DNA from 2 places in the Turicibacter sp. HGF1 genome. Region 1 is predicted to be linked to the other one. Evidence: a T-box and tRNA genes for the amino acid it is inferred to sense, from the RefSeq annotation. Region 1 holds a T-box; the other holds one or more tRNA genes.
The links. The T-box of region 1 lies ahead of serS (serine--tRNA ligase). A T-box ahead of a tRNA ligase gene usually reads a tRNA of that ligase, here a tRNA-Ser.
Positions count from the first base shown of each region.

Region 2: it has a tRNA-Ser gene. The T-box ahead of serS (serine--tRNA ligase) is inferred to sense a tRNA for this amino acid. The anticodon was not compared.

Region 1 covers NZ_AEXQ01000028.1:2,243-18,609, forward strand. Annotated here, with positions in the region: gene HMPREF9402_RS02800 (potassium/proton antiporter) at 1-1,101, opposite strand, end outside; partial or broken gene HMPREF9402_RS02805 (GNAT family N-acetyltransferase) at 1,295-2,410, opposite strand; gene HMPREF9402_RS02810 (Ada metal-binding domain-containing protein) at 2,450-2,707, opposite strand; gene rlmH (23S rRNA (pseudouridine(1915)-N(3))-methyltransferase RlmH) at 2,747-3,226, opposite strand; gene HMPREF9402_RS14105 (CxxH/CxxC protein) at 3,288-3,461, opposite strand; gene HMPREF9402_RS02820 (MBL fold metallo-hydrolase) at 3,475-4,263, opposite strand; gene HMPREF9402_RS02825 (peptidoglycan DD-metalloendopeptidase family protein) at 4,422-5,819, opposite strand; gene serS (serine--tRNA ligase) at 5,965-7,239, opposite strand; T-box leader at 7,336-7,565, opposite strand; gene gyrA (DNA gyrase subunit A) at 7,750-10,251, opposite strand; gene gyrB (DNA topoisomerase (ATP-hydrolyzing) subunit B) at 10,283-12,202, opposite strand; gene recF (DNA replication/repair protein RecF) at 12,171-13,304, opposite strand; gene yaaA (S4 domain-containing protein YaaA) at 13,319-13,537, opposite strand; gene HMPREF9402_RS02855 (DUF951 domain-containing protein) at 13,680-13,889, opposite strand; gene HMPREF9402_RS02860 (mechanosensitive ion channel family protein) at 13,882-14,796, opposite strand; gene HMPREF9402_RS02865 (ParB/RepB/Spo0J family partition protein) at 14,815-15,693, opposite strand; gene HMPREF9402_RS02870 (ParA family protein) at 15,683-16,367, opposite strand, start outside.
Region 2 covers NZ_AEXQ01000118.1:1,622-19,030, reverse strand. Annotated here, with positions in the region: gene HMPREF9402_RS11650 (fructose-bisphosphatase class III) at 1-1,783, shown strand, start outside; gene HMPREF9402_RS11645 (MerR family transcriptional regulator) at 2,130-2,888, shown strand; gene HMPREF9402_RS11640 (menaquinone biosynthesis decarboxylase) at 3,127-4,947, shown strand; gene HMPREF9402_RS11635 (UbiA-like polyprenyltransferase) at 4,934-5,806, shown strand; gene HMPREF9402_RS11630 (UbiX family flavin prenyltransferase) at 5,817-6,401, shown strand; gene HMPREF9402_RS11625 (ABC transporter substrate-binding protein) at 6,391-7,374, shown strand; gene HMPREF9402_RS11620 (ABC transporter ATP-binding protein) at 7,385-8,140, shown strand; gene HMPREF9402_RS11615 (ABC transporter permease) at 8,218-8,883, shown strand; gene HMPREF9402_RS11610 (proteasome assembly chaperone 4 family protein) at 8,900-9,268, shown strand; gene HMPREF9402_RS11605 (EAL domain-containing protein) at 9,403-11,760, shown strand; gene HMPREF9402_RS11600 (M20 metallopeptidase family protein) at 11,866-13,047, shown strand; gene HMPREF9402_RS11595 (S66 peptidase family protein) at 13,067-13,948, shown strand; gene HMPREF9402_RS11590 (thymidine kinase) at 14,123-14,728, shown strand; tRNA gene HMPREF9402_RS11585 (tRNA-Ser) at 15,181-15,273, shown strand; gene feoB (ferrous iron transport protein B) at 15,476-17,409, opposite strand, start outside.

The sequences.
Region 1 (16,367 bases):
GAAAAAGATAATATGGAAGATATCATTTTCTATCATAACTCCAAAAGTTATAGCAATAATCGCAAAGACAACCGATGCTGCCCCCCTTAATCCTACCCACGAGATAAACAACTTTTCCTTCATTGTAAATTTAAAAGGGCTAAGAATGGTAAACGTGGCTAATGGACGAGCAACTAATATCATAAACAACGAAATAGCAACTGCCTTCCCACTCACATACGGTAATTTAGATGGAAAAGACAATAAACCTAACATAAAAAATAATGCAATTTGCATAATCCAAGAGATTCCATCAAAAAAGTGAAACATACTTTTCTTACGAGGAATAACACTATTCCCAATAATTATTCCGGCTATATAGACGCTTAAATATCCATTTCCACCTAGATACTCACTTAATGCATACGAAAGAATGGCGATTGCTGTAACAAAAATGGTATAAAAACCTTCTATCTCAAACTTCGATCGTCGTAATAGATAAACCGTTCCCTTCGCACTAATAACTCCGATAATTCCACCTATTAAAACTTGTGTTAAAACACTACCTAATACCGTTCCAATGGTAAGGCTACTAGAACTTTTCATCATCGTAAGAATCAAAACTGTCATCATGTACGCTATTGGGTCATTACTTCCACTTTCAATTTCTAAAAGTGAGGCTAAAGATCCCTTTAAATTTAAACGTTGCGCCCTCAATACAGCAAAGACCGATGCCGCGTCAGTAGAAGAAACCACAGCACCAATTAATAAGCCTTCTAATAACGTTGTTTTTATAACAAAATGACAAAACAAACCGGTCAACCCCGCAGTCATCATGACTCCGAGTGTAGACATCATGATAGATGGGACAGCTACCGGTTTAGCCATCTTCCACTTGGTTCCGAATCCTCCATAAAACATAATAAAAACTAATGCCAAAGAACATAACTGACTCGTTAATTCATAATCATCAAAATAAATTCCAACAGGTCCATCTGATCCAAATAGCATCCCGAGTACCATAAATATAAGTAGCATCGGCACCCCAAACTTATACAATACTTTACTCGAAGTGATACAGATAATTAATACAATCCCACTAATTATCATTAATTCAGTCATAAATTCCCCCCTATATTAAATCATTAGATTCCGATAATCCTATCAATTTAATTTTACAACATTAAAGGATAAATTTTCTACTTAATCTTTATTTATCCATTTATAATCAAAAAACTAGACTCAAAATCTGAATCTAGTCTCATTATATATTTATTTTTTTCCTAGAAAATTTATGATAACGAAAACTATATTTTTAAACCTTATCTTGCGTCGGCATAAATAAAGGTGCTGGGAACCAGGAATGGATCAAATGATTGAATAACTCATCATCGACCAAATGCTGTCCAAAAGGTGAAAAGAATAGCTGCATCGCCTCAATATGGCTAAGCAACACATCACACTCTCCCTCAAACTTACTAACCGTTACCTCTCCATTTTCTACCGAAATGACAAACATACCGTAATCTAAAACTTCAAAACTTAACACCCCATCGATCAAATCAGCATAACTGGCTTTAAAATGTAACAACTGTGCAATAATCTCTTCATAATTCAACACATTAAACTGATAAGCGTGATGGAGCGTGACATCTTCTGCAACCTGAGTTAACTGTTTTATCTTTTGTTTCTCCCAAACAGGCAACTCAAAATTCACGAAATCCGCCTTATTGTTATGAATATAAGTTGCTAAAACACGAATATAATCCTCATCATTCTTAACAACTAACTCACTAATATAAGTATTTTCTTTGTTCACAACAACATAACCAATAAAATGATTACACTCATAAACAAAATAAACATTAAAATCCCAAGACCTTAACCAATCTAAAAAAACTGATTTTTCTCGAGTAACCTTAAACTGTGCTTTATTATAAAGCTCGTAGGCCTGTTCTATATCATCAGTTACTCCCTTAAAAATAAGATTTTCATTAACATAATGATTTAGTCTATATTTAATATTTTCATTATTTAACGTAAAAGAAAGTTTTTGCCCACAAGGCGTATATCCAAAATGTTCATAACGTTGTCTTTTTCCCCCTAAACAACTCAAATGGAATCCTTGTTCTTTCATATCTCCTAACGCCATATTCATTAACTGCTTCATATACCCACATCCTCGTGAATAAGGATGAACAGACACCGTACCGATACCAAAAACCTTTAACGTCTGACCTAAAACACTAAGCTCCATCGGAAATGCCCCTACTAAAGCCTTTATCTTTCCATTTTCCTTTACAAGATAGTGATATTCCATCATCTGATAATCTTTCTTATATAACTTAGGTAACAAACTTGGAAAATCAGTCTTGCCTCCATCATGACTAAATACATAGTTTGCAAAATCAACTACCTCATCAAAATCAGCTTCTGCTGCCTTTAAAAATTAAACCTTCATATTTACCCCCTATTTTCTATTTTTCCACTCCTTATATTCTTCCGGCATACACTTCGCACACGGTCTATAACCAGCCTTGATGGCAATCTCCTCATTTGCAAAAAATACTCTATGCTGTACATACTGTCCTTTTTCAATATATCTAGCTGCAGATTTACAATCTAATCGACCATATATTTTCAATCTTTTATGACCACCAAAGTTTCCCGGCACCTTACTTTCATATTCTTTTCCGCTAGAATCTACTAATCGATATATCTTTTCCATTGCATTTACGCCCCTTTATATATGTGAACATATACATACCTACTTGTGATACGGTTCATTATTATTAATACGGTACGTGCGATAAATTTGCTCAAGTAAAATTAATTTAAATAACTGATGTGGGAAAGTCATTTTTGAAAAACAAAGTTTGTAATTGGCACGTTTTTTAACATCATCTGATAATCCAAGAGATCCTCCGATAATAAACGCCACATTGCTATCACCACTTAGAGCTAAATTACTTAACTGTTTCGCAAATTGCTCAGAAGTCTTCATTTCTCCTTGTAAATCCATCGCAATTACATACATATTATCTTTAATCTTAGAAAGAATTTGCTTTCCTTCCTTATCCTTAATCAATTCCATCTCGCGCTCTGATGCATTATCAGGTGTTTTCTCATCTGGAACCTCAATCATCGTTAATTTACAATAACGTGATAAACGTTTAGAAAACTCATCAATTCCAAGTTTAATATACTTTTCCTTAATCTTTCCGACTGAAATAATCGTGATGTTCATATCATATCCTCCAATTCATAAAGAAATTCCCTGATTAACAGGGAATTTTATACGTTAAATCCTATTCGAAATCTTCCTCATCAGCCATCATTCCTTCGATAATTTTATAAACCGCTGAATGATTACAAAACTGACATTTTTCAGGTAACTCAACTTCCACTAAAATAGGTAATTTACCGTATTCATCTAAATAACGATCCATTGCTTCTTCAACATGCTCTAAACAAGTATACATTTATTATTCCTCCTTATAATTTAATCACCTTTGATGGATTCATCGGATAAGTCATATGTAAATTTAATTTATTCATATCAACATTTTCTTCTTTTAAAATATGGCGTACCGTCATTTCTGCCAAATCTGGTAAATTTGCATCCTGACTTAAATGTGCTAAATAAATATGTCTTGTTTTATCTCCGATTAACTGACTTAAAGCATAAGCAGAATCTTCATTCGATAAATGGCCACAATCATCCAAAATACGTTGCTTTAACGACCACGGACGATTACACATCTGTAACATCTCCACATTATGATTCGTTTCCATAATATAAGCATCTGCATTATGTAAAGTCTTTAAAATATCACCTGTAATATACCCTGTATCAGTAATATAAACTAGTACTTTTTCATCCTTTTTAATCATATATCCAACAGGATCAACAGCATCGTGAGATGTTCTAAATGGCATAATCATTAAATCATCAAATTCAGCCCATTCATTCTTCTCTAAAATCGTCGTTTTCTCAACACCTGGCTTAATAATCGCCTTGCGATGCATCTCATCAATTGTTTTAGCTGTTGCACAAACATTTAACTTCCATTTACGTGTACAAACACCAACACCTTTAATATGATCCCCATGCTCATGTGTAATAAAGATATGCTTAATTTTATTCTCGTCAAATCCACTTTTTTTAATCAATTCTTGTAATTTTTTTAATGATAAACCATTATCTATTAATATTGCTGTATTTTCTGTTTCAATAATCGTCGCATTTCCGACACTTCCGCTCGATAATACACATATTCTCATCATATCACCTTTTTCTCTAAAGAAACCTATATCTTAACCTTGATATTTATCTGATTATTCATTTTAACATGATTTATAACTTCTAATCCAGTGGTAACACATAGAAGCACTCAAAAATAAAAAAAGTAAGTAGGCTATTGAAAGCCTACCTACTTTTTTTAATAAAAACTCATTGGATTAGGTGCATAACTCGGTTGGGATCCAGTATTGGTCCGTATCTCAAAATGAAGATGAGGACCTGTACTATTCCCCGTATTACCAGCCTTTCCAATTAATTGCCCTCCTGCCACAACTTGTCCAACAGATACATCAACCTTACTTAAATGAGCATAGCGAGTATAATATCCATTGTTATGATTAATCAAAATACTATATCCATAAGCCCCGTTCCAGCCAGCTTGAACGATAACCCCATTATCAGCTGCATAAACAGGCTGTCCCACATAAGCCGAAATATCTAAAGCATAATGACCACTATAGCATAAATAAGCACAGCTAATCGTATATCGTGATGTTGGCCATTTCCAATCCTTTGTCCCACGACTCGGAATTTCCTTCGTTCCCTTTACAACAATACGATTTTGAGCCTCATTTAGTACTTTTTCACTCAACTTTTCTTGAGAAACCTGTTCTCCATTAATATAGGACTCCTTGTAAGATGTCAGCTTAATACCATTATACCCTTCCTGCTCTGTATATGTTTCCCCCACAGGAAGATTTGGATCCTCTATCGTCTCAGTTATATACTCAATCACTTCTTGCTTTACAACTTCTTTTTCAACCTGAATTTGGACGGATTGCATCATCGGCGTAACATTAAATTTTTGCCCAACATAAGGTATCGCCTGGTTACTTAAAACACGATAATTTAATAATTTGAAATCATTATATTTCAAATCATTTAATGATGCCAAAGTTTCAATTGTACTATCATTTTCTAAAATACCTACTTTAACAGGATCTTTTTCACCAGTTAAAATCAGATTTCCAATCTCCTGTTTAGTAACTAAATCATCAATATTACAAATAGAACTAGAATACTCAACACTTGGACTAAATTTAATTCCAATAACCTGTTCTCCTTCAGTCATCAGAGGTTCAATCTTTAAATTTGTATCCTTTACACGCTTTAAATCAGATTCAGAAATATATAACTGAAATAATGATTCAATCTCTTTTTCAACTTCAGTAACATCCTTTACGCACATATTAGCTGAACCAACTTTAACATAATATCCTTTTGTTTTAAACTTAACATTTTCATCAATATAATTGATGACTTCCTCATCTTTCGGAATATGCGGAATATATGTTACCTCTTGTTCAATTCGAACATTATCAGGAATAATTAAATCCTCTAATTTATAGTGATTTAGATAAGATTCAATCTTCTTTTCCTCATATTCTTCATATATTGCAATATCACTTAAAACACCTATCATCTGATCATTAACATAAACCCGATAAATAATCTGGCTTATATCCCCCGCATATGCAGATATCAGTGGTATAAAGCACAATATGATAAGAATAATACTCATTCCCCGTTTTTTCATCTTATCACTCTCATCTTCAGTTGGTATATTATACTAATATTTTACTTTAATCTAATCTCACTGTCAAAACACTTTCATGTCTAATAATGCGTTTATACAAATTAAAAAGGAGTACTATACAGTACTCCTCTGACTAAGATACAAATTATTTAATTACTTCTGCATTACGCATATATGGGCGTAAAACTTCTGGAATCACAATTGTTCCATCAGCTTGTTGGTAATTTTCAATAATTGCTGCAACAGTACGTCCAATAGCAAGACCAGAACCATTTAACGTATGAACGAACTCAGGTTTAGCTTTAGCATCACGACGGAATTTAATATTTGCGCGACGTGCTTGGAAATCTTCAAAGTTAGAACAAGAAGAAATCTCTTTATATGCATTATAAGATGGTAACCATACTTCGATATCATATGTCTTAGCAGCAGAGAATCCGATATCTCCAGTACATAATTCGATAACACGGTAAGGTAACCCTAATAACTGTAATACTTTTTCAGCATTAGCAGTTAAACTTTCTAATTCTTGATAAGAATCTTCAGGTTTAACGAATTTCACTAATTCAACTTTATTGAATTGATGTTGACGGATAATACCACGAGTATCACGTCCAGCAGAACCTGCCTCAGCACGGAAACATGGGCTATAAGCTGTATATTTAATTGGTAATTGATCAGCACTTAAAATTTCATCACGATGTAAGTTAGTAACTGGTACTTCAGCAGTTGGAATTAAGAAATAATCACTATCTACTAATTTAAATGCATCATCTTCGAACTTTGGTAATTGCCCTGTTCCAGTCATACTTGCGCGATTAACAATAACTGGAGGTAGAATTTCAGTATATCCATGATCACCAGTATGTAAATCTAACATAAAGCTAATTAAAGCACGCTCTAAACGAGCTCCTAATCCTTTATAAACTGCAAAACGGCTACCAGTGATTTTTCCTGCACGTTCAAAATCAATGATATCTAAGTCAGTTACTAAATCCCAGTGAGCTTTTGGTTCAAAATCAAATTTAGTTGGTTCTCCATATTTACGGATTTCAACATTATCATTTTCATCCTTACCTACAGCTATTGTTCCACATGGAACATTTGGAGTTCCTAATAAAATATTTTTAATTTCTTCATCAATCACACGTAATTGCTCATCTAATTGTTTAACTGTCTCACCAACACCATCCATTTGGCTTAATAATTCAGTTACATCCTTTTTTTCACGTTTATATTGACCAATTAATTTTGAAGTTTCATTACGTTTAGACTTTAATTGTTCAACTTCTAAGATGATTTCTTTACGTTTTTCATCTAATTCAGCAATTTTATTTAAATAGCTAAAATCACCACCACGTGTTTCGAGACGTTTAATTGTACCTTGTAAATCTTCACGTACTAATTTTAAATCTAACATGTCAATTCCTCCTAATATGATTTAGCATCAATTCAATCATCAACATCCCCTTTCAGTTCAAAGATTTAAAAGAAAATAAAAAAATCTCGTCCCTGAATTAGGGACGAGATTAACCCGCGTTGCCACCCTAGTTGCCTCTTGTTCCACGTGGAACAATTTAGAGACCCCTTACAAAGATAACGGTTATACCGTGAATAAATACTCATCAATGACTTTCTTCATTCCGCTCCTAGGTTGATTCTTAATCTCCTATACATCAGTTTACACCAACCACTGACTCTCTATGCTATAGAAAGAAAATTACTAATCCTAATCAATGCTTTATTATTTACTTGTAATATAACACTATACATTTTTTTTGTCAATATTATATCAGAAGCAGTAGTTTTTTACATTTAATACTGCTTCTATAGGTTTATCTATTGATATGAATTCTGACATCACATATGTACATTAGTTTATATTATTATGTCTCATTAAATTTAATTATATGCGCATAAGACCTATTGTTTATTCTTTTTCTTCTAATAAAATTTCTGAAGCTTCGGTATTTTCAACCTTTTCAGTTGCTAATTCCTCTGTATGCTCTTCTTCATGTTCAACAAGTGCCACACTTGATACAAATTGATCATCAGTTAATCGAATTAACGTTACCCCTTGTGTTGCACGTCCTGTTTGTGAAATTTGGCTAATCGGTGTACGAATAATAATACCTTTATTCGTTACAATTAATAAATCTTCTTCACCTGTTACAGTTTTCATTGCAACTAATGAACCATTTTTATCTGTAATATTAATTGTTTTAACACCTTTTCCACCACGGCTAGTTTTACGATATTCACTAATTGGAGTACGTTTTCCAAATCCTTTTTCAGAAACAATTAAAATTTCTTGATCCTCAGTTACGATTTCCATTCCAACTGCAACTTCTCCCTCTTCAAGGTTAATTCCTCGAACTCCGGCAGCTGTACGTCCCATTGAACGAACTTGATCTTCCTCAAACCATACTAATTTACCACCACTTGATGCGATAACAATATCATTTGAACCAGTTGTTTTTCTGACTCCAATTAACTCATCATCTTCACGCAATGATAAAGCAATTAAACCATTTGTTCTAATATTACCAAATGCTGATAACGTTGTACGTTTAACGACTCCGGTACGAGTTGCAAAGAATAAGAACTCATTCTCATTGAACTCTTTAACTGGAATAATCGCACTAATTTCCTCATCTTGTGCAATTTCAATAATATTGACAATCGGTAATCCTTTAGCTGTTCTACCATATTCTGGAATAGTATAAGCTTTCTTCTGATATACCTTACCTTTATTCGTGAAGAATAATAAATAATCATGCGTAGAAGTTGATAGCAACTCTTTTACATAATCATCATCATGAGTTCCCATACCTTGGACACCACGTCCTCCACGGTTTTGAGAACGATATGTTGAGATAGGTTGGCGTTTAATATATCCATTATTCGTTAATGTGATAATGACTTGTTCTTCTGGAATTAAATCTTCATCCTCAATATCAAAATCAGAACCACGAACAATCTCAGTACGACGATCATCACCATGCTTAATCATTACTTCTGTTAACTCATCGCGGATAATACCATGTACACGATACTCATTAGCTAAAATATCTTTTAAATCAGCAATTAAAGTCACTAAATTTTGATATTCATCCTCAATTTTGTCACGTTCTAAACCTGTTAAACGACGTAAACGCATCTCAAGAATTGCTTTACCTTGACGTTCAGAGAATGAGAATTCTGAAATTAAGTTATTTAATGCTTCCTCATCATTTGAAGAACCACGAATAATTGCAATAATACGATCAATATGATCAAGCGCAATACGGAATCCTTCTAAAATATGAGCACGATCTTCTGCTTTATTTAAATCAAATTGCGTACGGCGTACAATAACTTCTACCTGATGTTTGATATACGCTGCAATAATCTCTTTTAAGTTTAATACTTTAGGTTGCCCATCTTGAAGAGCTAACATATTAATTCCGTAAGAAACTTGTAATTGAGTTAATTTGAATAAGTTATTTAACATAACCTGTGGATTAACATCCTTACGCAATTCAATAACAATTCGAGTTCCTTCACGGTTAGACTCATTACGTAAATCTGTAATTCCATCTAAACGTTTCTCCTTAACTAACTCAGCAATTTTTTCAATTAAACGTTCACGGTTAACTTGGTAAGGAATTTCAGTTACTAAAATTGAATATTTCCCACCATGACCTTCGATAATTTCACATTTTGAACGCATCATAATTGAACCATTACCAGTTTCATAAGCGTTACGGATACCTTTAGTCCCTAAAATTAAAGCCCCTGTTGGTAAATCCGGCCCTTTAATATGTTCCATTAATCCTAAAACATCGATTTCTGGATTCTCCATATAAGCTAAACAGGCGTTAATCACCTCTGTTAAGTTATGTGGAGGAATATTGGTAGCCATACCTACTGCAATCCCAGTTGTACCATTAACTAATAAACTTGGAAAACGTGCTGGTAGAACAACTGGCTCATGTTCTTCACCATCAAAGTTAGGTTGGAAATCAATCGTATTTTTATTAATATCACGCATCATTTCCATCGCAAGTTTTGACATTCTTGCTTCTGTATAACGCATTGCGGCTGCTCCGTCACCATCGATAGAACCAAAGTTTCCGTGACCGTCAACTAAAGGATAACGATAACTAAAATCTTGTGCCATACGTACCATGGCATCATAAACAGACGAGTCCCCATGAGGATGGTACTTGGCAATTACGTCCCCGACGATACGGGCAGACTTTTTATATGGTTTATCACTGTGCATTCCTAAATCATTCATCGAATATAATATACGACGATGTACAGGTTTTAAACCGTCACGAACATCCGGTAAAGCACGCGATACAATAACACTCATTGCATAATCAATGAATGAAGTTTTCATTTCTTTTGCTATGTTATGTGGTTTAACTTGATCATATCCAGACATTTTCGTTCCTCCTTATAGATGTTGCTTCAAATTAGAAATCAAGATTTGTTACGTACTTAGCATTAGCATCTATAAATTCTCGACGTGGCTCTACACGATCACCCATTAACATATCAAAAATTTCATCGGCTTCAACAGCATCATCAAGAGTAACTTGTAATAACGTACGTACTTCAGGATCCATTGTTGTTTCCCATAATTGTTCAGCATTCATTTCTCCAAGCCCTTTGTAACGTTGAACATTAGGACGAGGTGTTGCTGATAATGTTTCCATAACAGCTTCTAATTCTTCTTGTGAATAAGCATACTCAATTCGTTTTCCTTGAGAGATTTTGAATAGAGGAGGTTGTGCAATATAAACATATCCATTCTCGATTAATGGTCTCATATAACGATAGAAGAACGTTAATAATAACGTACGAATATGAGCTCCATCGACATCGGCATCGGTCATGATAACAACTTTATGATAACGAGCTTTCTCGATATCAAATTCATCTCCAACACCCGTTCCAATCGCATGAATCATACTTTTAATCTCATTATTTGCATAAACTTTATCAATACGTGCTTTTTCAACGTTTAAAACTTTCCCGCGTAGAGGTAAAATTGCCTGGAATTTATTATCTCGACCTTGTTTAGCAGATCCTCCGGCAGAGTCCCCTTCGACAATGAATAACTCAGAAATATTAGCATCACGTGATTGGCAATCGGCTAACTTACTCTTGAACCCTAAAGACTCAAGTGGTGATTTACGACGAACCATCTCACGAGCACGTTTTGCTGCCATACGAGCACGTGCTGCCATTAAAGACTTATCTAAAATTAATTTTGCAGCCTGTGGATTTTCCATTAAGAAACGTTCAAATCCTTCAGAGAACACATTATCAGCAATACGACGAACTTCACTATTACCAAGCTTCGTTTTCGTTTGCCCTTCGAACTGTGGATCTGGATGTTTTGCTGAAATAATCGCAGTTAATCCTTCTCGGATATCCTCACCGATTAAAGCATCATCACCTTTTAATAAGTTTGCCTTTTTAGCATAACTATTAATAATACGCGTTAATGCAGCACGGAACCCAGCTTCATGTGTTCCACCTTCATGAGTATTAATATTATTAGCAAATGAATAAATATTTCCTGCAACACCAGTGTTATACTGCATAGCAATTTCAACACTAATTCCGTCACGTTCTCCTTCAACATAAATAACATCTTCATGAATAACTTCTTTATTTTTATTTAAGAAGCTTACATACTCACTAATTCCACCTTCAAAATGGAACTCATGTCGTTGTGGTTTTTCAGAACGTAAATCTTCTAATGTAATTTTTAACCCTTTATTTAAAAATGCTAATTCACGAATACGATTTCTTAAAATATCATAATCATAAACCGTTGTTTCAGTAAAAATTTCTGGATCTGGTTTAAATTTAACTTCAGTTCCAGTTGTATCCGATTCTCCAATCACATGTAATTCATTCATTGGAGTTCCTTTTTCAAATGATTGGAAATACTTTTTCCCATTGCGGCTAACTGTAACTTCTAAATATTCTGATAAGGCATTAACAACAGAAGCACCTACACCATGTAGCCCCCCTGATACCTTATAACCGCCACCACCAAATTTACCACCGGCGTGTAACACAGTATAAACTGTTTCAACTGTTGATTTACCTGTTTGCTTATGAACATCGACTGGAATCCCACGACCATTATCTTTTACGATAATTTCGTTATTTTCTGTGATAGCTACATTGATTTCTGTACAATATCCTGCTAAGGCCTCATCGATAGAGTTATCCACAATCTCCCACACTAAATGATGTAATCCGCGTCCACTTGTTGAACCGATATACATCCCAGGGCGTTTTCGAACGGCTTCAAGCCCTTCTAAGACTTGAATATTACTAGCATCATACTGCTGTGTTGTCGTTTCTTGAGTCATACTTATCACCTATCCTAATCTCAGCATTATTAATCGTAAATATATCTGCTAATTCTATTACTTCATCGTCGATACCATCAATATTCGTCGTTGTAATAAAAGTTTGAACCTTGTTTTTAATTGTATTAAGCAATTGAGTTTGACGAGTATCATCTAACTCACTTAAAACATCATCTAACAATAAAATGGGATACTCATGTAAAACTGAATAAATCAACTCAATCTCGGCAAGTTTCATCGACAATGATGCAGTACGTTGCTGCCCCTGTGATCCAAATTGATGGGTATTAATCCCGTTAATTGAAACACTAAAATCATCGCGGTGAGGTCCTAAATTAGTTGATCCTAGCTGAATATCCTGATCATATAACTCTCTATACTTTTGTAAAATAGATTCTTCATCCAATTCTATATTTTTAAACGAATTGATGTAGTCTAATTGAATCTCTTCTTTTTGTTTTGAAATTTCTCCATGAACATCTTTGCAAAATGATTCCAATTGCTTTAAAAACTCAATGCGTTTATTCAAAACATAAACAGCATGTGGAACCAACTGCTCAGTTATAACATCCAGTAACAACTCATTCTGGCGATTTATACGAAGCTGTTTTAACAACTCATTACGTTGTTTTAAAAGCTTTGAATATTGTCCTAAATGAAAAAGATATGATGGCGATAACTGTCCAATCTCCATATCCATGAATCGTCTTCGATATTGAGGGCCACCTTTTACTAAAGATAAATCTTCGGGAGCAAACATAACAACAATTAACTTACCTACATAGTCGCTCAATTTCTTTTGAACAATACCATTGTAGCTAGCTTTTTTGCCCTTTTTAGAAAGGACTAGGGATAAAGAAAAGTCATCTTGTTCGCGTTTAATATCGGCCTCAATACGGGCAAAATCGGTACCAAATAAAATAAGCTGAGAATCTTTACTCGTTCGATGGGATTTCGTCGTGGAGAGAACATACATCGACTCAATCAAACTCGTTTTCCCCTGTGCATTATTTCCAATAATAATATTGATGTTCTTCTTAAACTCTACACAAGCATTCTCATAATTTCTAAATTGTTTCACAACTAGTTTTTTAATAAACAAAAGAATCTTCCTATCTACTCAGCGACAATGACAAATTCGCCAACTTCATCAATTACAATCACGTCACCTGGATAAAGTTTTCGTCCACGACGATTATCACGTTCATTGTTAATATAGACTGGAATTTCTTCTAAGAAGAACTTTACATTTCCTCCACTTTCAATGATGTTTTCAAACTTCAAAAACTGTCCTAGAGTAATGTACTCGCTCGTAATAAATACTTCAGTTTGCATGTTTAATCACCTTTTTCTTTCTATATATATTATAGCATATTTTACATTTTTTTAACACGTCATTCCAAAATAAAAAGCGTTGAAATCAGTGATTTCAACGCTTTTTTTTAGTTACTGCAAACCTAACTTTTACAGTACAATTTTATTCATTTACAGCTTCACTTGCAGAGACTAAAACTTTCTTAATTTTCTTCTTAAATTCAGGTCTTGGCATCATCAAAGTGCGTTCACAATGGCAACATTTAATCTTAATATCTGCCCCTAAACGAATCACTTGCCAACGATTTGTCCCACAAGGATGTTGTTTCTTCATTTCAACAATATCATTAAGTCCAAATACAATATTATTCATTGACTGCATTGCCTCCATTATGTTGGTATACAACCATGCGTGGGAATGGAATTTCAATCCCTTTTTCATCAAAAGTTAGTTTGATTATCTTACGTAATTCACGTTGAATATGCCACTGTGTCGTCGGCTGTACTTCAGCGATCATACGAATAACCACTTCAGATGCCCCAAGTTCTTGTACCCCAAGTACTACTGGTCTTTTAATAATCTCATCATATAAATCAAATGTACGCGTCGCAACTTCTTCAAGTGTAGATAAAGCTTTATTTAAATCCGCTTCATAAGCTACACTAATATCAACAACTGCTTGCCCATTTGAAATGGAATGATTAATAACTTTATTAATATTACCATTTGGAATAATAACTGTTTCTCCTGTTAAAACGCGTATCTTAACAGAACGTAATCCAATCTCAACAACTGTACCTGTTGCTCCATCAACTTCAATAAAATCTCCCACTGAGAATAAATCTTCAAACACAATGAAAAATCCCATTGCAATATCGTCAAGCATACTTTTAGCAGCAAATGCAAAGACAACTGCAAAACTTCCTGTCCCTACTAATAATGTTTGAATCGGAACAAATACACCTAAAACGGCAATTAATCCTATAATATTAATCATATAACGCCAAATATTTAAAACAAGACTCTCAAGTGTCCCTTTACGACGATTCGTTCCACCTGTCATCTTTTGTAATTTATCGATATTAACAGCGAATGCACGCTTAATAATATTCTTACCAATGCGACGAACAATTGATAAAACAATGATAATCGCAATCACAGTAAAAATATCAAAAGCAAATTGAACTAAAAATTCTTCAATTTTGTCCATTGAAAAGAATTTAGCAATACCATCTGCTGTTGACATTGCTTGCTCTAAATTAGTTAAAAATAAATTCAATTCTATCGTTCCTTACTATTATAATTCTATACCCATTATCTCGAGTAAATGATTTAAGTTATCAAGATCATTATAGTTAATAATAATCTGACCCTTACCTTGTTTTTCTTTAATTTTAACTTTCGTTCCGAAATAAGACTCTAGATTCGTTTTAACATAATCTAGATGTGGATTTAATACTTTCGTTACTTTCTTTTCTATTTCCGGTTGATTAATTGACGCCTCTTTAATTAAATCTTCTAATTCACGAACTGAAATTTGTTTTTCTTTAATAACATTCGCAAATTTAATGATTAAATCTTCATCTTTTAATCCAGCTAAAACTTTTCCATGACCTACTGAAATTATATTATTTTCAATATCATCTTGAACAACACGTGGTAATTGTAATAAGCGCATCGTATTTGCAATATAAGCACGACTTTTTCCAATACGTTCAGCTAATCTTTCTTGTGTTAAATCTAACTTTTGCATCAACATTTTATAAGCTTCCGCTTCTTCAATTGCCGTTAAATCTTCACGTTGTAAGTTTTCAATTAAAGCATATTCCATCATTAAATGATCGTTAAATTCACGAACAATAGCTGGAATCGTTTGAAGATTTGCTTTTTGTGCAGCCCTAAAACGACGTTCCCCTGCAATAATGATGTAACCTTTAATGTCTTTTTTAACAATAATCGGCTGAAATACTCCATGCTCTTTAATCGAAAGAGCTAATTCATTAATCTTAGTCTCATCAAAATATTTACGTGGTTGATAAGGATTTGGACGAAGTGTTTTCACATCTAACTGCTGAACAACTTCTCCTTCTTTTACTTGCTCAAAAGATTCAATACTTTCAATATCATGTTCTTGAAATAAGGCACCTAAACCTCTTCCTAATCTATTAGTCGACATTGTTCTTAACCACCTCTTTAGCTAAATCAACATAAAATTGAGCAGCAGACGATTTTTCATCATAGGCAATAATTGATTTTCCAAACGATGGTGCTTCACTTAAACGAACCAAACGTGGAATAATCGTATTAAAAACTTTTTCTTTAAAATATAGTTTTACTTCGTTAATAACATCAAGTCCTAAACGAGTACGACGGTCAAGCATCGTTAATAAAACACCTTCGATTGATAAATTTCGATTTAAACGTCTTTGAACAATACGAATTGTATTTAATAACTGCGTTAATCCCTCTAATGCATAATATTCACATTGAACTGGAATTAATGTCGAATCTGCGGCAGATAACGCATTAATAGTTAGTAATCCAAGTGAAGGTGGACAATCAATGATAATGTAATCAAAATAATCTTTTACCTGCTCTAATTTCGGCAATAATTTAAACTCACGTTCTTTTTCCATTACAATCATCGCTTCAAATCCCGCTAATTCCTGTGAAGATGGAATTAAAAATAAATTTTCTTCATTTGTTTTTAAAATTACCTGATTTGTTGGTATCTCATCAACTAATAAATCAAACACAGTTAACTCAGCATCACCTTTATAAACCCCAATTCCTGTAGAAGCGTTAGCTTGGGGATCCATATCGACAAGTAAAACTTTATGTCCCAAGTGA
Region 2 (17,409 bases), on a different contig from region 1:
AAATGGTTCAGGAGTTGTAAAGGTTAAGATTGAAGAAGTTTTTCGAAATACCTTGCTAGATAGCGAGAAAAAGTCACTAGCTACGTTGGTCTATTATCCAGAACAAAAAATTGAGATGGTTGAAAAGCAATTTGACAAGATGGATGACTGGTACCGAGTTAATTTATATCGACTCATTGAACTTTGTCGAAATGCTTCAAGTAAGTACACGCGGTCTAAAGTTAGAAAAGCTTTACCAGAGGATTTTCGATATATCATTGAAGAATTGTTACATGAGCAAGAAAATGGCATTGATAAGCATGATTACTATGATGGAATCATTAATACGATTATTGAAGTCGGAAAGGCACGGGAGTTTATTATTGCCTTATCTAATCTTATTCAACGTCTTGTTATTGATCGCCTACACATTATCGGAGATATTTACGATCGTGGACCAAGGCCCGATATTATTATGGATACTCTTTTGAATTATCATAGCGTCGATATCCAATGGGGAAATCACGATATTGTGTGGATGGGCGCTGCATCTGGTCATCAGGCTTGTATCGCCAACGTTTTAAGAGTTTCAGCACGTTATAATAATTTAGATGTTATAGAAGATGCCTACGGTATCAACTTATTGCCACTTGCAACTTTTGCTATGCATGCCTATCAAGATGATCCATGTCATGCCTTTCAAATTTTAGATAATCGTAAGGAAGATTATGCGATGGGAGAATTTGAACTAATTTCCAAAATGCATAAAGCAATTACGATTATTCAATTAAAATTAGAGTATGATATCATCACGAAACATCCAGAATTTGAAATGACACATCGACTTTTATTACATAAAATCAATTATAAAGCAGGAACAATTGATTTAAACGGACAAACTTATCCACTGACTGATACCCATTTTCCAACGATTAATCCTCATCAGCCATATGAGCTAACAGATGAAGAGAGAAATGTTATTGAACGCCTAACGATTTCTTTTATTAACAGTGACAAATTACAAAAACATGTGCGTTTTTTGTTTAAGTGTGGCAGCATGTATTTAAAATATAATTCGAATCTCTTATTTCATGGATGCATTCCCATGAATGAGGATAAAACATTTCAAGAAATGACGATTCAAAATAAACGGTATAAAGGAAAAAAACTACTAGATCAATTTGAAGTTATGGCAAGAGAGGGTTATTTTAATCAAAATAATCTTGAAGATAAGCAGTATGGGATGGATATCATGTGGTATTTATGGTGTGGGGCAAAATCCTCTTTATTTGGAAAAGAATCAATGACAATGTTTGAACGCTATTTTTTAGAAGATAAAAAGCTCATGGTTGAGAAAAAGAATGCCTATTATAAGTTTCGTGATGATGAAGAAATGTGTAACTTGATTTTTGAAGAATTTGGACTTGATCAATGCGAGTCTCGTATTGTTAATGGACATGTTCCCGTTAAAAAAAAGGATGGTGAAAGTCCGATTAAAGCAAATGGAAAATTGCTTGTCATTGATGGTGGATTTTCGAGGACGTATCAACGGAAAACGGGGATTGCAGGCTATACGCTGATTTATAATTCATACGGGCTACAAATTGTCGCTCACGAACCTTTCGAATCAACAGAAAAAGCCATCGCTCTTGAATTGGATATTTTATCCACAAGAGTCGTTGTCGAAAAAATATTAGTAAGAAAGCGGGTAAGGGACACTGATGTTGGCCTTGAATTAATGGATCAGATTGATGATTTGAAATTACTTTTAAATTCCTATCGTCGAGGCTCTATGAAATTTTAAAAATCTTCTGTATAAAAGTTTGATCATTGGATAGTCTATGTCTATCGTAAAATTATTTTTTCAGTATTTCTATGTTTGAAGTGAGGTTTCCATGTCAGAGTGGAGACCTCTTTTTAATAAAGGAAATAGTTTGTGAAATTTTCAAAAGTAATGATAGATAAAACAAAAGATGATTCACGAAATTAAAACTTTACTTCATTAAAATAGATTATAGTGAGAAATATAGTTCAGATGAGAAAAACTAGCCCTAAACAATTTACAAGATTTTATTTACAATAGTCAAAAAAGTAGTTGACCTTTACGCAACGTTAACCTGTATGATAAAGATGAAAGGAGGAATTTGAAGATGGAATATACTATTTTAAAGTTAGCACATCTTGCAGGGATTAGTACGAGAACGTTACGTTATTATGATGAAATTGATTTGTTAAAGCCGGCTCGAATGAGTTCGTCAGGATATCGTATCTACTCACAAAAAGAAGTTGATCAACTTCAACAGATTTTATTTTATAAAGAATTAGGCATTGGACTTGATGAGATTAAACAGATAATCAACAATCCACAGTTTGATGATATGCAAGCTTTACAAGACCATTATCAAAAACTCCTTGAAAAAAGAAAACAGATTGATACTATGATTGAAACCGTACAATTAACGATTCAATCTCGTAAAGGAGAGATAAAAATGACAGATAAACAAAAATTTGAAGGATTAAAAAAACAATTAATTGAAGAAAACGAACAAAGATATGGACAGGAACTTCGTGAAAAATACGGAGAAGATGTCATTAATCATTCTAATAAACAATTCAAAAACTTATCAAAAGAACAATATGAAGCAATGAACCAATTATCATATGAAATTTTAGCATTACTTGAAGAGGCGATGGAGACTAATAATCCAGAAAGTGAACTCGCTCAAGTTTTAGCTAAAAAACATCATGAATGGTTAGGGTATACATGGCCATCATATAGTAAAGAAGCCCACGCAGGCTTGGCCCAAATGTATGTAGCGGACCCACGATTTACAGCTTACTATGATGAAAAAATAAAACCAGGAGCTGCACAATTTTTATGCGATGCTATCCTGGTATATACAAAATAATAAGAGAGGGACATTTCATTTGAGATGTCCCTTTTAAATATAAATATAAGAAATATTTTATGTTTTTTTGTTAAAATCTTAACAAGATATCATTTTTATATAGCCATCCTCATATGAAACAATTTATAATAGAGAATGGTTCAAAATTTTTGAAGAATTTTGACGATAATATAGTGAAAAAGTATCGATAAGCTCAAAGCTAGAAGAAGATATCACATATTTGAGGAGGGATATACGGATGGCTTTTAAAGATATTCAGCATTTTATGCGATTTTTAGAAGATAGAGGGGAATTAGTCCGCGTTAAAGCCGAAGTCGATGCCGATTTAGAAATTACAGAAATTACGGATCGAGTGTCTAAAAATTACGGTAAGGCTTTATTATTTGAAAATGTTAAAGGATCTGATTATCCTGTCTTAATTAATTCAATGGGAAGTGAAGAGCGAATGAGCTGGGCACTTGGCGTTGAAAAATTAGAAGATGTTGAGCGAGATATTGCAGATTTAATTAATATGCAAAATTATATGAAAATTCCAAGTCTGATTAAATCAGTGCCAAACTTAATGCGTTTGTTAGCTGTTTTACCTTGGAAATTACCTATTAAAGGAGCGTGTCAGGAAGTAATTGAGCATGATCCTGACTTATCCACACTTCCAGTTTTAAAGTGTTGGCCAGATGATGGAGGAAAATTCTTTACGTTACCTTTAGTTATGACAAAAGACCCAGATACAGGTGTTCAAAACACGGGGATGTACCGCATGCAGATCTTTGATAAGAACACGACAGGAATGCACTGGCATTGGCATAAAGATGGTCGAGAAATTTATGATAAGTATCGTAAATTAGGTGGTAAGATGCCAGTTTCAGTCGCGATTGGATGTGATCCAGCCTTAATTTTCTCAGCCATTTCACCATTACCAAAAATGATTGATGAAATGATGTTTGCAGGATATTTACGTAAGCGTCCAGTTAAGATGGTTAAATCGATTACAAACGATATTTACGTACCAGCAGATGCCGAATTTATATTAGAGGGATATGTGGATGTAAATGAAGCGTTACGTTTAGAAGGTCCATTTGGGGATCATACGGGGTACTATTCATTAGCAGATATGTATCCAGCCTTCCACGTGACATGCATAACTCATAAGAAAAATCCAGTTTATCCAGCGACGATTGTTGGACGTCCACCAATGGAAGATTGCTATATGAGTAAAGCAACAGAACGTGCATTTTTACCGTTATTAAAAATGATTTATCCAGAAATTGTGGATTACTCATTACCATTTGAAGGGGTATTCCATAACTGTGTCATCGTTTCAATCAAAAAACGATTCCCAGGTCATGGTAAAAAAGTGATGAACTCTTTATGGGGAATGGGGCAAATGATGTACGCTAAAATGATTATCGTCGTTGATGCTGACATTAATCCACATGATACTAAAGCTGTTGCTAAACAAGTCTTTGAAAGTTTGGACATGACAAAAGATTTAGTCTTCTCGCAAGGTCCGCTTGATGCCCTAGATCATGCCTCATCAACTGATCATTATGGTTATAGATTAGGAGTCGATGCGACTCGTAAATTTGACGTTGAAGGAACTGAATCGAAATGGGACATTAAAATCCAAGACGATATGACGGCATACTTATCAACTCATGAAAAAATATTAAATTTTGATTATCCAATGTCAGACGTTTTACAAGGATGCCTAGTTGTTTCAATCAAAAAAGAAAGCAAGGATGATGTGCGTCAGTTAATGGAAGAATTATGGTCACAAGATGCTATGAAATATAATAAATTCTTAATTGTTGTTGACGAGGATGTTGATTCAACAGATACATCAAAAGTTGCATGGAAAGTCTTTAATAATATTGATGCTATGCGTGATTTAGTCATTCGTGAGGTTCCATCTGAACAGTTTGGGCATCGTTTAGGAATCGATGCAACGAAAAAGTTAGCAATGGATGGTCATCAACGCGTTTGGCCAGATGATATTGTCATGTCAGATGATGTAAAAGAAAAAGTCACACGTAGATGGAGTGAGTATGGAATTGATTAAGAAAATAGGAAAAAAAATTAATGACTACGGAGTACTAGTCATGTTCTCACATACCATTTTCTCATTGTCATTTGCTTTAATTTCAATGTTACTTGCAGGAAATGGAAAGTTAAATTTTAGAGTTATCTTTTGGATTTTAGTTGCATTTATGTCAGCCCGAACAGGAGCGAATGCCTTAAATCGTGTCATTGATGCTGAAATTGATGCCAAAAATCCACGAACAGCAACACGTCAATTACCACAGGGATTAATGAATAAAAAAGAAATTTTAATTTTTGTTGTGATCTGTTTTGCTATTATGGTCTTTGCAGCATGGCAGTTAAATACCATTTGTTTTATCTTATCCCCAATCGCGTTATTCTTAATGACGATTTATTCATACACGAAACGTTTTACTTGGATGTGTCACTTAGTCCTTGGAATTACTTCGGCAGCAGCACCAGTTGGAGCATGGCTTGCCGTAACAGGAAAAATTTCATTAATTCCACTTGCGATGGGAGCTGCTAATACATTATGGGTAGCAGGGTTTGATATCATTTACGGTGCTCAAGATTATGATTTTGATACGAAAAATGGAATTCATTCCATTCCGGCTCGCTTTGGAGTGAAAAATGCCTTACATATTTCATCGGTATTTCATGTTTTAGCTGTCATTTTCTTACTTATGGTTGGCTTATTAGCTCCGCAATTGGGTATAATTTATTATGGCGGTTTATTAATAAATATGGTATTATTTGTAATTCAACACAGGTTAGTGAAGCCAGATAATTTAACAAATGTTAAAATCGCTTCTTATAGTATTAATCAAGTTATCAGTATTGTCTTTTTAGTGACAGGATTACTTGATTGTTTAATTTAGGAGATTAATCATGAAAAAAATTGTTGTTGGAATCACAGGAGCAAGTGGTAGTATTTATGCCAAACGATTGATTGAAGAACTTGCATCAAAGGGTTACTTGGTTCATGTTATTGCGACGGATAAAGGAAAGCAAGTCTTTAAATATGAGCTCTCTTTAGATTTAAAGCAATGGATCCAAGAACTAAATCAACCAACTGTTAAGTTAGAAGATAATCATAATTTATTTGCTGGAGTGGCAAGTGGTTCACATGGATTTGATGCTGTTATTGTGATGCCTTGTTCAATGGGGACTTTAGCAGAAATTAGCCATGGATTATCTAGAAATTTACTATGTCGTGCAGCAGATGTTGCACTAAAAGAAGGACGTAAATTAATTATTGTACCGAGAGAGACTCCGTTCAATACGATTCATCTTGAAAATATGTGTCATCTTTCAAAAGTAGGTGCTACTATTATTCCGGCGATGCCTGGATTTTACCACCATCCACAAACTTTAGAAGACTTAGTTAATTTCGTTGTAGGAAAGGTATTAAGCTATCTTAATATAAATCATAATTTATTTAAAAAATGGGAGGATACAAACTATGAAGATTAAGAAATTTTCACTAATGGCAGTAGCTTTGATGGCCACAACAATGTTAGCTGCATGTGGTGATCAAAAAGAGGAGCAAGTAACACCAACTCCTGAAGGATCAGAAACGACTGAGACAACAGAATTAACTAAATTAAGCTTTGGAGTCATGAGTTCGATTGATGTTGTTCCATTAATCATCGCACAAGATCAAGGTTATTTCACTGAAGAGGGGATTGATCTTGATTTACAAGTATTCGCAGCAGCAAAAGATCGCGATGCGGCTTTACAAGCAGGGGAATTAGACGGAGTTTTATGCGATGAAGTTGCGATTTCAATTTATCAAAATTCTGATATTAACATGCAAATCACAGGGACGACAAATGGTTCTTGGACATTAGTAGCAACACCTGAATCAGGAATTTCTACGCTAGCTGATTTAAAAGGAAAATCGATGGCGATTTCAGAAAATACAATGATTGATTATTTATCAGATTATTTAGCGATTAGTAACGGAATGACAGTAGCTGATATTGAAAAAATTGCAATTCCTGCTATGCCAGCTCGTTTAGAAGCATTACAAAACAACCAAGTGGATGCAGCTATTTTACCAACACCATTTAATGATACGGCTATTGCAAATGGAGCAAAAGAAGTAGATAAAATCTACAATGAAGATATCATGATTTCAGTGACAGCTTTCTTACAAGAAGTAATTGATGCAAATAAAGAAGCTGTTCAAGGATTCTACAAGGCGTATAATAAAGCAATCGATTATATTAACAACACAGATATCGCTGAATTTGAAGATGTAATCATCAATGCAGCAAATTATTCAGATGAAATGCGTGGAAATATCATTTTACCTGAGTACCTACACAACTACTTACCAGCTGAAGAAAATGTCCAAAAAGTATTAGACTGGTCAAAAGATAAGGGGTTATTAACTAAAGACATTAAAGCAGCTGATGTAATCAACAACATCGCGATGCAATAAGGAGGCTTTTATGATACAGGTAAATCACTTATCTGTTTCCTATAAAAGCAAAAATAAAGAGGTTAAGGCATTAGAAAATATTAATTTCACAGCAGATAGTCATGATATCTGTGCCATTATTGGACCATCTGGGTGTGGGAAGTCAACACTTCTAAATGTCTTATCTGGAATAATCAAAGAGTATGAGGGTCAAGTTCTTCTAAACGGGGAGGAGCTTAACCCTCATCTTCATAAGATAGGATTTATTCCTCAAAATTTTGGGCTTTTACCGTGGAAAACAGTCGAAGAAAATTGTTTATTATCTTTTAAAATTAAACGCGAAAAAGTAACAAATGAAACATTGAATAAAATGAATGAGACGATGAAGACATTAAATATTGATGCTCTTAACAAAAGATATCCAAGTGAACTCTCGGGGGGACAAAAGCAACGTGTCTCAATGGTACGCAGTTTCCTAATGCAGCCTGACTTACTCTTAATGGATGAAGCTTTTTCAGCACTAGATGCCATTATCAAAGAAGATGCACAGGAACTATTCTTAAAAATTTGGCAAGAAAATCAGATTAACACCTTCTTCGTCACACATAGTATCGATGAAGCATTATATATGGGAAAAAAAATTATCATCATGTCGAATACTCCAGGACAAATTACAGAAATAATTGAAAATCCACTTTTCAACAACAATCATTTCAGACAACACCCTGAATATTTAACATTATACGATCATATGAAAAAATTAATTAAAAAGGGGTGGGCGAATTGACTTCATTAGAAAAATTATGGAGCTTTATCAAAGGGTTCATCTTGTTAAATATTATTTGGATCATAGGATCGTTCTTGATGGATACTCGAAGCTTACCGATGCCAGGTAAAGTTTATTTGAATTTACCAACCCTTTTTGAAAATGGATTTTATGTTCATATCCTTGCGAGTCTGTATCGCATTTTTGTCGGACTCTTAATCTCTTTTACTATTGGCTCACTTGTTGGACTTTTGATGGGATATTCTAAGCGATGTAATAAATTATTAAACCCACTCGTCTATTTTGTTTATCCTGTCCCCAAAACGGCTTTATTGCCTGTGGTAATGACATTATATGGACTTGGGGATAACTCTAAAATCGTGATTATCGTGTTAATTACCGTATTTCAGGTCATCGTATCGGTACGCGACGCTGTTTTAAATGTAGAGGGTGAACTTTATAATCCACTCATCAGTCTTGGAGCGAATCGTTGGCAACTATTTTTACATGTTACATTCCCGGCTATTTTATCAGAGGTGTTAACGAATATTCGTCTATCAATTGGGACGGCTTTTTCTGTATTATTTTTTGCAGAAGCCTACGGAACAAAGCAAGGATTAGGTTACTTTATTCAAGATTCATGGTCGCGTATCAACTATATAGACATGTATTCAGGAATTGTTGTGTTAAGTTTAGTTGGTCTAATATTGTTCATCTTAATTGATTATTTAGAAAGTATTTGCTGTCGCTATAAACGAAATTAATTTGAGGTGAGTTAAGATGTTAGTTATTAGTGAAAAATTTAAAGAACACAACATTAAATGCCGAATCATTAAAATGGGGAACGATTTAAATATCACAATCGAAGGTGGAGATATTCCTCATATTGGAGCTGTAGCGTTAGGAATTCCTGTTGATATGCCACATGATATTTCTAAAAAGACAACCTCGGTTTCTTTACTAACAGTTCCGGGACACAAAGAAGATGATGTGGTATTAAAATGTGCGAAACGATTAGTAAAAGAGCTAGGTGTAACTGTTGTTGTAACTTGTGGAATTCATATTAAGGATATTACTTTTAATGAGATTAACGATTTACTGACACTTATTAATCAAATGATGACTCAAATCATTGAACAATTAAAATAGAGATAGGCTATTATCTATAATGGATAATAGCTTTTTTTGTGGATAAAATTATCGAGTTTTTATATAAGTTACACCTCTTTTTGATTATAATAATATTAATTGACAAAATTCGTTTAAGATTTGAGGGAAATATCATGAAACAAAGAGACATCCAGGTATTAATTATTAGTGCTAATCATGACATTGAAAAAATGTTAAAAAAAGTTTCATACGAATTTCTTCAACAATATGCTTTAAAATTTGAAACACATCGTGAGATTATAATAAAAGAATTTGATTTCATCATTATTGAGGATGATAAACATGGCCTATCACACTTAAAAGAGTTAAAGAATTGTTCATTATATGATAACAAACCTGTTTTAATTGTTGTTGAGAAAAAGAAAAATTTAGCATCATTTATTGAGATGGGAGTTCATGATTATCTTGTGAAACCTCTTCATATAGAAGAACTTAAGTTGAAAGTTAAAAGTTATTTGAGATATATATCTGTGCTTAGAGAATCTAAAAATAGTCAATTACAATTTGATGCTTTATTAAATAATACTCCTTATATGGCATGGTTCAAAAATACAGATAGTCAATATATTAAAGTGAATCGTGAGTTTAGAGAACATTCAGGTAAAGACGATGATGTTATTTTTGGGCGGGATGATTCCTTTGTATGGGATGGAAAAATTGGAGAGACATGTCGAGAATATGATTTGATTGTCATGAATGAAAGACGACAAATTGTTTTTGAGGAAGTGATTCCCGGGAAAAAAGGATATCGTGAATTTAATATTTACAAAGCCCCGGTCGTTGATGAATTGGATGAAGTCATTGGAACAATAGGGATTGCACGAGATGTCACAGAACTTAGAAACAAAGATGCCAAACTTCAAATGATTTTAGAAAATATTCCATTTGCCATATGTTTAAAAGAATTAGATGGAACAATCATTGATGTAAATTCTAAGTTTATGGAATATTACAACAAATCACGAGAATCAATCGTGGGATATAAAATTTCAGAATTAGATAAGTCATTTAATGCGGTCATTGCTTATGAAGATCAGACTGTCATCAAAGAAGGATGTAGTCAAAAATTTATCCGTCAGTTTGAGTTACGGGGTGAGGAACGAATTGCTGAAATTTATAAGGCACCTGTTTTTGATATTGCAAATAAAATGATTGGGATTGTCGCACTGATGCGTGAGGTGACGGAAGATATTAAAACACAAGAGCATATTAAACGATTAGCTTATACTGATTTTTTAACTGGGCTGCATAATAGACGTAGTTTATACAAATATATTGAATCAGAAAAAGCTCAATTAAATTTAACAGTTATGTTTATGGATTTAGACAACTTTAAAAAATTAAATGATAGTTTTGGACATCATTATGGAGATGAGGCCTTGTTGCTGATTTCTAAAAAACTAATTTCACTTTGTGAAGATGCTTTTGTTGCTCGTATTGGAGGCGATGAGTTTGTCGTTGTGTGGAAAAATCTAAATTCTGAAACTGATTTAATGAATAAGATTAATGAAATCTTATTAGAAATGAAAACAGAGTTTAGCAAAGGAGATAAGACAAATATCATCTCAGTTAGTATGGGGATTGTAAATAGCAAAGGGCGTGATATTGATGTGGATCACTTATTACTTCAAGGTGATTTAGCACTCTACCGAGCAAAAGAAAAAGGTAAAAATCAATTCGTCATTTACACTGATGATTTAGAGAAGGAGCGGTTATTTGCACTCGAACTCGAGATGGATTTACGAGATGCTATTAAAAATAATGAAATTACGTTATTTTATCAACCTCAATATACTTGTGATAAACAACTACAAGGATTTGAGGCGTTGTTTAGATGGGATAATCCAAAATATCAGCACGTATCCATTATTGATATTATTAAAATGATTGAAGAGTGTCGTATGATTGATGAAATTGGCGATTATATCATTGAACACTCATGTCGCTTTGCAAAAAAGGTAAATGAATATTCAACTAAACTATTGGTTGTTTCGATGAATATTTCTGCTTTGCAAATTATGAATCATAATTTTGTGGATAAGTTTAAATCATTGATTGAAAAAGTTGGTGTTTCACCAAGTCTCATTGGAATTGAGATTACTGAGACAGTTTTAATGGAAAATATGAAGGAAAATACGAAGAAACTTAAAGCGTTAAAAGCGTTAGGCGTAAAGATTTCACTCGATGATTTTGGGACAGGATATTCTTCATTAAATTATTTAGTTCATTTGCCATTATCTCAGGTTAAAATTGATCAAAGCTTTGTTAGAGGAATGAGTCAAGGTGAGGAATTTATTAGATTAGTCAAATTGATCGTTAATATAGCACATACTTTATCTTTACCAGTTGTAGCAGAGGGAGTAGAGTATGAAGAAGATTTAAAATTGTTACAGTCTTTGAAGATAGATTATATTCAAGGTTATTATTTTTCAAAACCAGTCTGTGAAGAAGAAGCATTAAAATTAATTTAAACTAAAGCTCATCCTATAGGATGGGCTTTTTTTATATTCATAAGATAAGCCCCTACTTACATATAATGAGATGTACTGTATTCAAACTAGGGGAGGCGCTTAAATGTGAAGCAAAAGGTGAAAGAAATGGTGGACGCCATTTATCCGACGTTAGTTGAAATTCGACGAGATTTTCATCGTCATCCTGAGTTAGGATTAGAGGAATATCGAACATCATCGAAAATTAAAAGTTATTTGAAAGAAACAGGAATTAAAATAGATCAGTTAATTGGAGAAACAGGAATTGTAGGATTGATTGAAGGTGCATCGGACGGGAAAACAATTGGGTTAAGAGCGGATATTGATGCACTTCCGATTCAAGAGGTCAATAAAACGGATTACATATCGTTAAATCCGGGGAAGATGCATGCTTGTGGACATGATGTTCATACGACTATTTTACTTGGAACAGCATTTGTTTTACAAAGTTTGAAAGATGAGTTTAAGGGAAATGTAAAACTCTTTTTCCAACCTGCTGAGGAAACAGTAGGTGGGGCTAAGACGATGATTGAAGCGGGATGTTTAGAAAATCCACATGTTGAACATTGTCTTGGATTACATGTACGCCCGACACTACAAGTTGGTGAAATTGGATTCCATTATGGAAAATGTCATGCGGCAAGTGATACGCTAACGATTAAGGTGCAAGGAAAACAAGCTCATGGGGCTTATCCACAAGATGGAATTGACGCCATTGTAATAGCTTCTAATATTATTTTAGCACTACAGACAATTGTAAGTCGTAACTTATCCCCATTTAATTCTGCGGTCATTAGCCTTGGAATGATTGAAGGTGGTAGTGCAGGAAATATTGTGTGTAATGACGTAACCATTAGAGGGACGCTAAGAACACTCGATCTTGAAACAAGAACTTTTATGAAAAAACGAATTGTGGAAGTCGTTGAAAGTACAGGTAAAGCTTATGGGGGGAATGCCTTCGTTGAAATTGAAGAAGGGTATGCGCCATTAATTAATGATAATTACATAGTTGATGAAGTAAAAGAAGTCGCCACTGATTTATTAGGTGAGACAAATATTGTTATCTTTGACCATCCAAGTCTTGGAGTGGAAGATTTCGCATATTTTTCACAGGCTGTTCCATCTTGTTTTTACAGTTTAGGAACTTCAAATAAGAAAAAAGGAATTGAGGCAACATTACACGAAAATACGTTTGATATTGATGAGGAAGCAATTAAAGTAGGGGTTTGCTTACAAGTTTTATCAACTCTTAAACTATTACAAAACTAAGAAAGAGAGATGGATGGGGATGATTCAACCAAAAGCCTTGTTACCAGGAGGAAAAATAGGAATTGTAGCATTAGCGGGGCCCCTAGAAGTAGAAACAGTTTTTAAGGGGGAAGCGACGTTAAAAGAATTGGGATTTGATGTAGTGGTTGCACCGAGTTGTTATGAAAGAAAAGGATACCTAGCTGGCATGTCAGATCGTCGACGAGCAGAGGATTTGATTATGATGTTTGCTGATGATGAGGTTGATGCGATTTTGTGCATGCGAGGTGGTTATGGCTGTAATCGAATCATCCCATATTTGAAGAATTTTAAATTTTCAAAATATCCAAAACCATTTGTAGGATATAGCGATATTACCTATCTACATATTTACTTAAATCAATGTCATAATCTAATTACTTATCATGGTCCGATGTTGAAAGACTTGATGTTAAAGGATGAGGTGACTCTACAAAGTGCTAAGCATGTGATAATAGAAGCTAAACCTGTAGAATTAACGGATATTTCTTACTATGATGATACCAAAGATTCAGTGGAGGGAATATTAGTTGGTGGAAATCTTACAATCATTTGCTCGACGCTTGGAACACCTTATGAGATTGATACGAAGGATAAGATTTTATTTATTGAGGAAGTGAATGAGCCGGTTTATGCAATTGATCGACTGTTAACTCAACTCAAATACAGTGGCAAACTTGAAGATGCAGCGGGAATCATGATTGGTGATTTTAATGTTTTTGATAAGAAGGCTTCAGCTAAATTATTAAAAAAAATGTTAAAAGGGCTTGGGAAGCCAGTTGCTTATGGGATTGAAAGCGGGCATTGTAGTCCCCTTTTAACACTTCCTATGGGAGCAAAAGTTTGTTTAAATCCGAATGAACATCGGGTAAAAATTGGATAAAATTAAAAAGAGGAAATTCCTCTTTTTTTGTTTTTACTGAAAAAAATTTCATTTTTGCATCTATCTTGAATCCTAAAATATATATCTGTTATAATTATCAGGTTGCTTTAGTTGGGTGTCAAAATTCAACTAAATTTGTTTGATTATGCAGAAGGATGAAAGGTGGTTTTTAGAATGTATGATTTCCGTCAAGAGGGTTGGGTTGAAGCTATTTGTGGGAGTATGTATGCAGGTAAAACAGAGGAATTAATTCGTCGTTTAAAACGATTAGATTTTGCTCGTCGTCCATATTGTTTATTTAAACCGGTTATTGATAATCGTTATAGTGAAGATGAAGTGGTATCACATAGTGGATTAAAAATGCCGTCTATTCCAATTGAACATCCGATTCAAATTTTAGACCACATCACAGATGAAACATATGCTGTGGCAATCGATGAAGTGCAATTTTTTGAAGAAAATGTAGTAGACGTAGTAGAATACCTAGCGGATCGTGGAATTCGAGTTATTGTAGCAGGATTAGATAAAGACTTCCGCGGGGAACCATTCGGAACAATGCCAATTCTACTAACAAAATCAGAATTCGTAACAAAACTAACATCAATTTGTAGCGTTTGTGGTGCACCAGCTACGCGTTCACAACGTCTAATTAATGGACAACCAGCTTCATACCATGATCCAATCATCCAAGTTGGGGCAAAAGAAGCATACGAACCACGTTGTCGTCACTGCCATGAAGTAAGAGATTTACCAGATCCACTAAATTTAAGAAATAAATAAAAAGGCTGAGACAAGCGCTTAGCTCATCGTAGAAATGAAGAGAAAGTGACAGGAGCGTTTTTTGCTCCAATCAAGTTTATCAAATTTCATAGAGGAGCTGCTCGATGAAGCTAGATTACACAAACCCTGTGACAAATGATTCTAATCCTCCTATTCTCGGATAGCATCATTAGTGACACAGGATAAGATACTCTAAAACTTCGCAAGCTCAGTTAGAGATATCTAAAAGGCTGAATCGAGTGGTTAAGCTCAGCGAAACTGAGTGAAACAAATCTTACGTCAAATGGTTCTATGCAAATAGAACCATTAAAGACGAAGGAAATTTTTATATGTATAATCTATGTGTTGTTTATAGATGAGGAATTAGATCATTTAGAAGTAAAAAAATAAAAAAATTATTAACTTTTGTTGACAATAGGTTTTGAGTCATGTATAATTAATTTTGTTGATACGGAGGAATACCCAAGTCCGGCTGAAGGGATCGGTCTTGAAAACCGACAGTACGTGAGAGCGTAGCGGGGGTTCGAATCCCTCTTCCTCCGCCATAAATTGACATAACGTCGCACAGGAATGTGCGGCTTTTTTTTATTTTTAAAACTCACAGTTATATAAAGTAAAAAGAAAAGAGAACTCAGGCTTCGTTTCGAGTTCTCTTTTTATATATTGTTAAAGCTATCAGATAGAATATACAGATAAAAGTTTGGGAGGTTATCGTGTTTTTATCTTTAGCTATTAACCAAATTTAGATTATTTAGAACATTTATTAATGGATTTACATCCTGAGCATCCACATCCACAACTACTTTCTTTATGATCACGGCGAATCTTACTGATAGCAAATCCCAGTGCTAGTAAAACGATTAGTGAAATGATAATAGTTGAAGGTGAGATGTTATGATTGATAATGATTGTTCCGACTTGATAGATTAGGAAGGCAACTACGTAAGCTAAACCAGTTTGGTAGCCAATCGCGATTAATGTCCACTTCCAAGATGCCATTTCACGTTTAATAGCTCCAATTGCTGCAAAACATGGCGCAGCAAGTAAAGTAAATGCCATAAATGCATAAGCACTTAATGGAGTGAATAATGAGTGGATTGTGCCAAGTAATTCAACTGACTCCTCATTCATCTCTTCACCTAATCCGAATAAGACACCGAATGTTGCAACCACATTTTCTTTTGCTAAGAATCCAGTCAATGTTGCAACAGCAGCTTGCCAATTTCCAAACCCTAATGGAGTGAAGATAGGAGCAATAATACGTCCGATTGAAGCTAAAATACTTTCACTGGCATCAACCATTTCAAGCGACCAGTTAAATGATTGTAAGAACCAAACTAAACCAGAGGCTACAAAGATAATAGTTCCGGCTTTATAGATAAATGCCTTAGCACGATCCCACATGTGGATAAATAAGCCTTTAATACTAGGGAAGTGATAAGCGGGTAACTCCATAATAAATGGAGCTGCATCTCCTGCAAATAAACGAGTACGTTTTAATAAGATACCTGAAATAATAACCATTGTAATTCCTAAGAAATACATTGAAGGTGCAACCCAAGACATGGTAGGGAAGAAAGCACCTGCCATTAGGGCGAACACGGGTAACTTAGCACCACAAGGAATAAATGGTGTTAACATAATCGTCATCTTACGATCTTTTTCATTTTCAATTGTACGACTCGCCATAACAGCAGGTACACTACAACCAGAACCAATTAACATTGGAATAAATGATTTTCCAGATAGACCAAATTTTCTAAAGACACGATCCATAATGAAGGCAACACGCGCCATATATCCACAATCTTCTAAAATCGCGATTAAGAAGAATAAAATCATGATTTGAGGAACAAATCCTAACACGGCCCCGACCCCACCAATAATTCCATCTACAATTAGGCCTGTTAACCAATCAGCCGTATTAATACTTTCTAGGAAAGTTGCTACATTTCCCTGAACAATCTCTCCAAAGAACGTGTCATTAATCCAATCCGTTGCAATCGAACCGACAGAGGTAATCGCAATATAGTAAATTCCCCACATAATCAATGCGAATATGGGAAGTGCCAGCCAACGATTTGTCAAAATTTGATCAATCTTATCTGATGGTGTTAAAGTAGAATGATTATTTTTTTTCACGCATTTACTCACAATATTCCCGATAAAATCATAACGCCCATTCGTAATAATACTTTCGCTATCATCATCAAGCAAATCTTCGCATGATACAAGCATTGATTCGATTTCCATTGTAATTGACTGAGTTAAATTTAAGGAATTCAAAACTTTTTGATCACGCTCAAATAACTTAATTGCATACCAACGTGATTGAAATGGTTTAACCTGAGCTTTAATTAAATTCGTAATATTATCGATAATTGCTTCAACATTATGGTTGAAAATCGGCTTTAAAGTAACCGTAGAATATTTTGATTCAATGACTGCCTTGACTAATTCTTTTAATCCTTTGTTTTTTAAAGCTGACATTTGTATAATAGGACAGTTTAGATGATTAGAAAGAGCTTTGATATTAATTTTTGTCCCATTTTTTTCAACAATGTCCATCATATTTAATGCAATAACTACTGGTATTCCACATTCGATTAATTGTGTGGTTAAGTAAAGATTACGTTCAATATTAGAAGCATCCACAATATTTAAAACAACATCTGGTTTTT